Regions from separate parts of the Pseudomonas sp. FW215-R2 genome, predicted to be linked through region 2. Evidence: predicted binding sites of a transcription regulator. Region 2 holds the regulator's gene; the other holds the start of a gene.

Region 1 (4,771 bases), on a different contig from region 2:
GCGCGGTGAGCGCGCAGCATGATGGTGCCGCCCGGGGTTTCGTAGCAGCCACGGGACTTCATGCCGACATAACGGTTCTCGACGATGTCGAGACGGCCGATGCCGTGTTGGCCACCGATCTTGTTCAGGGTCGCCAGTACGGTGGCCGGAGTCATTTCGACGCCGTCCAGAGCGACGATGTCGCCGTTGCGGTAGGTCAGTTCCAGGTATTGCGGCTTGTCAGGTGCGTTCTCCGGGGAGACAGTCCAGCGCCACATGTCTTCTTCGTGCTCGGTCCAGGTGTCTTCCAGCACGCCGCCTTCATAGGAGATGTGCAGCAGGTTGGCATCCATCGAGTACGGGGATTTTTTCTTGCCGTGGCGCTCGATCGGGATCGCGTGCTTCTCGGCGTAGTCCATCAGTTTCTCGCGGGACAGCAGGTCCCACTCGCGCCAAGGGGCAATCACTTTTACGCCTGGCTTGAGCGCGTAGGCACCCAGTTCGAAACGGACCTGGTCGTTGCCCTTGCCGGTTGCGCCGTGGGAAATGGCGTCGGCGCCGGTTTCGTTGGCGATTTCGATCAGACGCTTGGCAATCAGCGGACGCGCGATGGAAGTACCCAGCAGGTACTCGCCTTCGTAAACGGTGTTGGCACGGAACATCGGGAACACGAAGTCACGCACGAATTCTTCGCGCAGGTCGTCGATGTAGATTTCTTTGACGCCCATGGCCTGAGCCTTGGCGCGAGCCGGTTCGACCTCTTCGCCCTGACCCAGGTCAGCGGTGAAGGTCACGACTTCACAGTTATAAGTATCCTGCAGCCACTTGAGGATCACCGAAGTGTCCAGGCCGCCGGAATACGCCAGAACGACCTTGTTTACGTCCGCCATGCCATCACTCCACGGGGTTCTACGGAAAGCCGAGGAGTCTACCGCTCAAACGCGATAATTTACAGAGGCGCGACAGCTTAAGACGACAAAGCGACAGAATCTGTCGAGAGGGCGACGATGACCGGCGGGTCAGGACGTCGCCGCAGCGTTGGCCGGTGTGCTGGCCTGAGGCGCAGGAGCGGTAGTCGGTGCCACCCGCGCAAGGTGCACGTTGACCCGACGGTTCTTGGCCCGGTTGGCGGCATTGGTGTTTGGCACCAACGGGTAACGTTCACCATGGAAGCGCACGGTGATCTGCGATTCCTGGATACCGTTGGCCTTGAAGAAGTCGACCACCGCCAGAGCGCGCCGGCGCGACAGTTCGCGGTTGGTCAGGCGATTGCCGCTGTTGTCGGAGTGGCCGTCGAGCTCGATGTGGTTGACCGTCGGATCGGCCTTCATATATTCGAGCATGACTTGCAGCTTGGCCTTGGCGGCGGCGTCCAGTTCGATGCCTTCGCCGGGGAAACCGATCTGCGATTGCTTGACCTGCTCGAAATTCTGCGGGAGCAGTTTCGCCACGCAGGCCTGATAGTCGTTGAACGCCTTGCTGAACTTGACCGGCAACAGACGCACTTCCGACACACGGCCATCGCCCGATGCATGGCGCACCACGGGGCTGCGTCCGTCCATCAGGCCGCTGATCAACTGTCCGGCCTGCGCCTGAGAACTGTTGAAGAGGATATTGCCACTGCCGATCCTGACCGTGCCCAGATTGATATCGCCACGGCCCGGCTGCCAGGGCGCCGCTGCCGCCATCAAGGTCGCCGAACCGCCGCCGAGCATGGCGTTGTAGGCGTTCAGGCGGAAAGTCGCCTGCTCGCCGGCCTTGCGCACGAACTGGCCCGAGCCGAAATCGGTGATCGGCTGCGTCAGGCGGCATTCGAACTTGTCGCCCTCGACCGTCCACTCAATGTTCTCCAGACGGGTCTGGTAGGTCAGCGCCATCGCCGGAAGGCTGGCAAACACACTGAGCAAGGCTAAATAACGCTGGCGCACGGGAGGCTCCATTGGCTTCTACAACAAAAAGACCGATACATACATGTTTACGGCATACCTATGGGATATCGGACGCTCGTCGCAAAACTTGATAGCGAGTGCCTGCAAGAGTCTTTTCCGGTAGCATTCGCCTCAGTTTGACCCGCCTGGAATCCCCTCATGTCCGACCGCCTGACCCTGCTGCGTCCCGACGACTGGCACATTCATCTTCGCGATGGTGCCGTGTTGACCAATACCGTTGCAGATGTTGCGCGCACCTTTGGTCGCGCGATCATCATGCCTAACCTGGTACCTCCGGTGCGCAACGCCGCTGAAGCCGACGGCTATCGCCAGCGGATTCTCGCTGCCCGCCCGGCCGGCAGTCGTTTCGAGCCGTTGATGGTGCTGTACCTCACCGACCGTACCCAGCCCGAAGAAATTCGTGAAGCCAAGGCCAGCGGTTTTGTCCACGCGGCCAAGTTGTACCCGGCCGGCGCCACCACCAACTCCGATTCCGGGGTCACCAGCATCGACAAGATCTTCCCGGCGCTGGAAGCCATGGCCGAAGTCGGCATGCCGCTGTTGATCCACGGTGAAGTCACCCGTGGCGACGTTGACGTGTTCGACCGCGAGAAAATCTTCATCGACGAGCACATGCGTCGTGTGGTCGAGCGTTTCCCGACGCTCAAGGTCGTGTTCGAACACATCACCACCGGCGACGCCGTGCAGTTCGTCAACGAGGCTTCGGCCAACGTTGGCGCGACGATCACCGCGCATCACCTGCTCTACAACCGCAACCACATGCTGGTAGGCGGAATCCGGCCGCACTTCTATTGCCTGCCGATCCTCAAGCGCAATACCCACCAGGAAGCCCTGCTCGACGCCGCCACCAGCGGCAGCGCGAAGTTCTTCCTCGGCACCGACTCGGCGCCGCACGCCCAGCACGCCAAGGAAGCCGCCTGCGGCTGCGCCGGCTGCTACACCGCGTACGCCGCCATCGAGTTGTATGCCGAAGCCTTTGAACAGCGCAATGCGCTGGACAAGCTCGAAGCCTTCGCCAGTCTCAACGGCCCGCGTTTCTACGGCCTGCCGGCGAACACCGATCGCATTACCCTGGTCCGTGAAGAATGGACCGCCCCGACCAGCCTGCCCTTCGGCGAGCTGACCGTTATCCCGCTGCGCGCCGGTGAAAAACTGCGCTGGCGCCTGCTGGAGGAACACGCGTGAGTGAAGACCATTTCGACGACGAACTGGACGGTCAAGGTGGCGGCGGTTCACGCCATCCAATGGCAGCACGCTTTCGCGGCTACCTGCCGGTTGTCGTCGACGTAGAGACCGGTGGTTTCAACTCGGCCACCGACGCATTGCTGGAGATTGCCGCGACCACCATCGCCATGGATGAAAAGGGTTTCGTTTACCCGGACCACACCTACTTCTTCCGTGTCGAGCCATTCGAAGGCGCCAACATCGAAGCGGCCGCGCTGGAGTTCACCGGGATCAAGCTCGATCACCCGTTGCGCATGGCGGTCAGCGAAGAGACGGCCCTGACCGATATCTTCCGTGGCGTGCGCAAGGCCTTGAAGGCCAACGGTTGCAAACGGGCGATCCTGGTCGGCCACAACAGCAGCTTCGACCTGGGCTTCCTCAACGCCGCCGTCGCGCGGCTGGACATGAAGCGCAACCCGTTCCATCCGTTCTCCAGCTTCGACACCGCAACCCTCGCGGGTCTGGCGTACGGTCAGACCGTGCTGGCCAAGGCCTGTCAGGCAGCCGACATCGATTTCGATGGCCGTGAAGCGCACTCCGCGCGTTACGACACCGAAAAGACGGCCGAGCTGTTCTGCGGCATCGTCAACCGCTGGAAACAGATGGGCGGCTGGGAAGACTTCGACGACTGAGGGTCGTCGGATTAAATCCCGCGCATGAAAAAACCGGCTCAAGAGCCGGTTTTTTTGTACCTCGACGTTGCGCCTTACAGGGCAGCAGCGTTCTCGGTCAGGTAAGCCGCAACGCCTTCTGGTGAAGCGTTCATGCCTTTGTCGCCTTTTTTCCAGTTGGCAGGGCAGACTTCGCCGTGCTCTTCGTGGAATTGCAGAGCGTCGACCAGACGGATCAGCTCTTCCATGTTACGGCCCAGCGGCAGGTCGTTGATGATCTGCGAGCGGACAACGCCTTTGTCGTCGATCAGGAACGCGCCACGGAAAGCCACGCCGCCTTCGGATTCAACGTCGTAGGCCTTGGCGATGTCGTGCTTCATGTCGGCAGCCATGGTGTATTTCACCTGGCCGATGCCGCCATTGTTGACCGGGGTGTTGCGCCAGGCGTTGTGGGTGAAGTGCGAGTCGATCGACACAGCGATCACTTCTACGTTGCGCGCCTTGAAGTCGGCCATGCGGTTGTCCAGAGCGATCAGCTCGGACGGGCAGACGAAGGTGAAGTCCAGCGGGTAGAAGAACACCAGGCCGTATTTGCCTTTGATGGCCGAGGACAGGGTGAAGCTGTCAACGATCTCGCCATTGCCGAGTACGGCCGGGACGGTGAAGTCAGGGGCTTGTTTGCCTACGAGTACGCTCATTGATATCTCCTGGTGTAGAAACTTGAAGTTCAGGGTTCGCGCCAGCCTGCCACCCTCAGGCGACAGCCCTGTGACACGAACCCCCTTCGCAAGGGCCGACCATCATACACTGCGTTTTTCGACTGTCCTTAACGGTTTTTCGCGAAATCCCGGCTGGCATTCAGCCATGCACCACCGTTCGTCAGTCACAGTCGTTGGCGATGAAAACCGTTGGGAAAGCACTTTGACAATCATTCTCGTTAACATTAAGATCCATCGCAATTGAGCCACAACCAGCGACGGTTCTCACTTATGTATGTTTGCCTCTGCA
Region 2 (4,771 bases):
GAGACGTGCGGTGTCCACACGAACGGTGGTTTCGGCTTCGCTCGCCGGTTTTTCCGGTGGCGGAGTCGCCGGCGCACGGGCCGGAGCCGGTGCAGCAGCGGCGGCTGGCTTGGCCGGTTCGGCTTTAGGCTCAGGCGCTTTTGCAGCAGGTTTTGCCGCAGCGGCCGGGGCCTTGGCGGCAGGTGCTGCAACAGCAGAAGCATTGCCGGCCGTCACCACGGCACCGGTGGCGACGTCAGTGAACTTGCCTTTGCCATGCAGATCGTCGAGCAGCGATTCGAACTCATGGTCGCTGATCAGATCGCTACCGGCCGCAGCCGCTGCCGGAGCAGCAGATGCAGGCACCGACGCAATCGCCGATTCCAGCGCATCGACGGCAAAGTTGCCCTTGCCGTGCAACTGATCGAGCAAGGCTTCGAATTCGTCGTCGGTGATGTCGGAGCTGTCGCCCGCCGCCGGAGCAGCCGGTGCAGCGGCTGTCGGTGCCACGGCGTCGGCCGCGAACTGGCCCTTGCCGTGCAACTGGTCGAGCAGCGACTCGAATTCGGCGTCGGTGATTTCATCGCTGACTGCTTCATCGGAAGCAGGCGCAGCGGCAGCCGCCGGGGCTTCAGCTTCGGCCTTGACGGCGTTCAGCGAGTCCAGCAACTGTTCAAATTCGTTATCGGTGATATCGCCCGAATCGCCTTCGACGACCAGTTCTTCGATCATCTCGGCAACAGGCGAAGCCGGGGCTTCATCCGCCGATTGCGGTTCAGCCAGACGCGCCAGGGCAGCCAGCAGTTCCGGCGTTGCGGCAGTAATCGGACTGCGATCGCGGACTTCGCTGAACATGCTGTTCACCGCGTCCAGCGCTTCGAGCACCACGTCCATCAGTTCTGCATCTACGCGACGCTCACCCTTGCGCAGGATGTCGAACACGTTTTCGGCGATGTGACAGCACTCCACCAGCTCATTGAGCTGAAGGAAGCCGGCGCCCCCTTTTACAGTGTGGAAACCGCGAAAAATTGCGTTGAGCAGATCTGCGTCATCCGGACGGCTTTCCAGCTCGACCAGTTGTTCGGACAGTTGCTCAAGAATCTCGCCGGCCTCAACCAGGAAATCCTGAAGGATCTCTTCATCGGCGCCGAAGCTCATTAGGGGGTGCTCCTACAGGTCTAAAAACCCAAAAAACCTATAATTCCAAAACTCTAGAATCCAAGGCTGGATAACAAATCGTCCACATCGTCCTGACCGGACACAACGTCTTCTCGTTTATCGGCATGAATCTGCGGACCTTCACCCTGCGAGAGATGTTTTTGTGGATCTTTTTCAGCGAGCATCGCCGCACGGTCATGTTCGATGCCCGCAAAGCGGTCCACCTGACTGGCCATGAGCACGAGTTTGAGCAGATTGCTTTCGACTTCGGTGACCAACTGGGTCACGCGCTTGATCACCTGACCTGTGAGGTCCTGGTAATCCTGGGCCAGCAGAATGTCGTTGAGGTTGCTCGACACCGCGCGGTTGTCCGCGCTGCTGCGTGCCAGAAAACCGTCGACCCGACGCGCCAGCTCGCGGAACTCTTCAGCCCCGACTTCACGGCGCATGAAACGTCCCCAGTCGGCACTCAATGCCTGGGCTTCGTCAGCCAGGCCATTGACCACCGGCGTGGCGCTTTCCACCAGGTCCATGGTGCGGTTGGCCGCCGCTTCAGTCAGCTTGACCACATAGCCCAGACGCTCGGTCGCATCAGTGATCTGCGATACTTCCTCGGCCTGCGGCATATGCGGGTCGATCTGGAAGTTGACGATTGCACTGTGCAGTTCGCGCGTGAGCTTGCCCACTTCCTGGTACAGGCCACGGTCACGGGTCTGATTGAGCTCATGGATCAGTTGCACAGCGTCGCCGAACCTGCCTTTTTCAAGGCTTTCGACCAGTTCGACCGCGTGTTTTTTCAGAGTCGACTCGAAGTCGCCCTGTGAAGATTCGTTATGCTCCATAGCTCCCCCGCGCGTCATCAGCCGATGCGTTCGAAAATCTTCTCGATTTTTTCTTTCAGCGCCTGAGCCGTGAAAGGTTTGACCACGTAGCCGTTAACGCCGGCCTGGGCCGCTTCGATGATCTGCTCGCGCTTGGCTTCAGCAGTCACCATCAGCACTGGCAGGTGCTTGAGTTTTTCATCGGCGCGCACGTGACGCAGCAGGTCGATACCGGTCATGCCAGGCATGTTCCAGTCGGTCACCAGAAAGTCGATGCTGCCGCTGTTGAGCACCGGAATGGCAGTGGTGCCATCGTCGGCTTCAACGGTGTTGGTGAACCCAAGGTCACGCAACAGGTTCTTGATGATCCGCCGCATCGTTGAGAAGTCATCAACGATGAGGATTTTCATGTCTTTGTTCAATTCGACCTCCAAGCAGTCTTAAACGCGCCCAGCACCTGGACGCGCCATTTCAATCAATCCGGCAAAGCACTCGATGACTGTCTGGAGCACAACAGAGCAAGACCGGTGCCGTTCACCACCGCACCAGCCTCGTTCGCAGCGTCCCCACACTGCCTTCAGCGCGCTCGCCACTCCCCCAAACGCCCCCGCAAGCGGGCCGCGCACTGGCTGTGTAACTGGCTGACCCGCGATTCACTGACGCCAAGGACTTCACCGATTTCCTTGAGGTTCAGCTCTTCGTCGTAGTACAGCGCCAACACCAGTCGCTCACGCTCCGGCAAATTGGCAATCGCGTCCGCCAACGCAGCCTGGAAGCGCTCATCTTCCAGATCGCGCGACGGCTCAAGATGAGCACTTGCGCCATCCTCGTGCAGCCCTTCGTGTTCGCCGTCCTGCAACAGGTCGTCGAAACTGAACAGTCGGCTGCCCAGGGTGTCGTTCAAAATCCCGTAGTAATCGTCGAGACTCAATTGGAGTTCGGCCGCAACCTCGTGATCTTTAGCGTCACGGCCGGTTTTAGCTTCAATCGAGCGAATCGCGTCGCTGACCATACGGGTGTTGCGGTGAACCGAGCGCGGTGCCCAGTCCCCCTTGCGTACTTCATCGAGCATCGCGCCGCGGATCCGGATGCCCGCGTACGTTTCGAAACTGGCGCCTTTGCTGGCGTCGTATTTGGTCGAGACTTCGAGCAGGCCGATCATCCCGGCCTGGATCAGGTCTTCGACCTGCACACTGGCCGGCAATCGCGCCAGCAAGTGGTAAGCAATGCGTTTGACCAGTGGCGCGTAACGCTCGATCAGCTCGTACTGCGCGTCACGTGCCGACTTCTTGTAGAAATTCATACCGCTGGCGGTCATAGCACAGGTCCTGCCGTTTGCTGCACGAGGCGCTCGACGAAAAATTCGAGGTGGCCGCGCGGATTGGCGGGCAGCGGCCAGGTGTCGACCTTTTGCGCGATCGCCTTGAACGCCAGTGCGCACTTGGAACGCGGGAAGGCTTCATAGACCGCACGCTGCTTCTGCACCGCCTTGCGCACGCTTTCGTCGTAAGGCACCGCACCGACGTATTGTAGGGCGACGTCGAGGAAGCGATCCGTGACCTTGGTCAACTTGGCGAACAGATTGCGACCTTCCTGCGGGCTCTGGGCCATGTTGGCTAGGACGCGGAAGCGGTTCATGCCGTAATCGCGGTTCAGCAGTTTGATCAGGGCGTAGGCGTCGGTGATCGAGGTCGGCTCGTCGCAGACCACCAGCAACACTTCTTGCGCTGCGCGAACGAAACTGACTACCGAGTCACCAATACCCGCAGCAGTGTCGATCACCAGTACGTCGAGATTGTCGCCGATGTCGCTGAACGCCTGAATCAGACCGGCATGCTGGGCCGGGCTCAGGTGAACCATGCTCTGCGTGCCGGAAGCGGCCGGCACGATGCGGATCCCGCCGGGGCCTTGCAACAGCACGTCGCGCAGCTCGCAGCGGCCCTCGATCACATCGGCCAGGGTACGTTTGGGCGTGAGGCCCAGCAGAACGTCGACGTTCGCCAGACCCAGGTCGGCGTCCAGCAGCATGACCCGACGGCCAAGCTCTGCCAGCGCCAGGGACAAGTTCACTGACACGTTAGTCTTGCCGACGCCACCTTTGCCGCCGGTCACCGCGATCACCTGTACGGGATGCATGCTGCCCATGTTATTTCTTTACCTTGTCTTGCATAGACGGAGGCCACATTACTGGCTGCGCGTTCACAACCGGAACAATGCATGGCAGACCATCGATGTAGGTACAAAAACTGTTCATTACCTCAGCCAACCTGCTTGGTGGGACTGTGGTAGATATCAGCGAACATGTCAGCCATGGCTTCTTCGCTGGGTTCTTCCTGCATTTGCACACTGACGGCGCGGCTGACCAATTGATGACGGCGCGGCAGATGCAGATCATCCGGAATCCGTGGGCCGTCGGTCAGGTAGGCGACCGGCAGTTCATGACTGATCGCCAGGCTCAGCACCTCGCCAAGGCTGGCCGTCTCATCCAGTTTAGTCAGGATGCACCCGGCGAGCCCGCAACGCTTGTAACTGTGATAAGCGGCGGTTAGAACCTGTTTCTGGCTGGTGGTTGCCAGTACCAGATAATTTTTTGACCGAATGCCACGACCGGCCAGGCTTTCCAGCTGCATGCGCAGTGCCGGATCGCTGGCCTGCAGGCCGGCGGTATCGATCAGCACCACGCGTTTGCGCAGCAGTGGATCCAGCGCCTGCACCAGGGACTGGCCCGGGTCGACGTGGGTCACCGACACATTGAGGATCCGGCCCAGGGTTTTCAACTGTTCCTGAGCACCGATGCGGAAGCTGTCCATGCT

What was found. The regulator FliA, encoded in region 2, starts transcription of late flagellar genes. The targets are predictions, from matches to a motif close to CTAAAGTTTNNNNNNNNNNNGCCGNTAA.
Region 1: the regulator FliA is predicted to act here: its motif matches at 1,973-2,000, upstream of AC3WRD_RS19535 (flagellar protein MotY).

What each region holds. Positions count from the first base shown of each region.
Region 1 is NZ_JBYTBO010000014.1:46,495-51,265, forward strand. Features, by position in the region: gene AC3WRD_RS19530 (argininosuccinate synthase) at 1-869, opposite strand, end outside; gene AC3WRD_RS19535 (flagellar protein MotY) at 999-1,907, opposite strand; gene pyrC (dihydroorotase) at 2,067-3,113, shown strand; gene rnt (ribonuclease T) at 3,110-3,784, shown strand; gene AC3WRD_RS19550 (peroxiredoxin) at 3,859-4,461, opposite strand; gene AC3WRD_RS19555 (bacterioferritin-associated ferredoxin) at 4,753-4,771, shown strand, end outside.
Region 2 is NZ_JBYTBO010000005.1:237,437-242,207, reverse strand. Features, by position in the region: gene AC3WRD_RS09575 (chemotaxis protein CheA) at 1-1,137, opposite strand, end outside; gene AC3WRD_RS09570 (protein phosphatase CheZ) at 1,191-1,979, opposite strand; gene AC3WRD_RS09565 (chemotaxis response regulator CheY) at 1,997-2,368, opposite strand; gene fliA (RNA polymerase sigma factor FliA) at 2,536-3,276, opposite strand; gene fleN (flagellar synthesis regulator FleN) at 3,273-4,103, opposite strand; gene flhF (flagellar biosynthesis GTPase FlhF) at 4,217-4,771, opposite strand, start outside.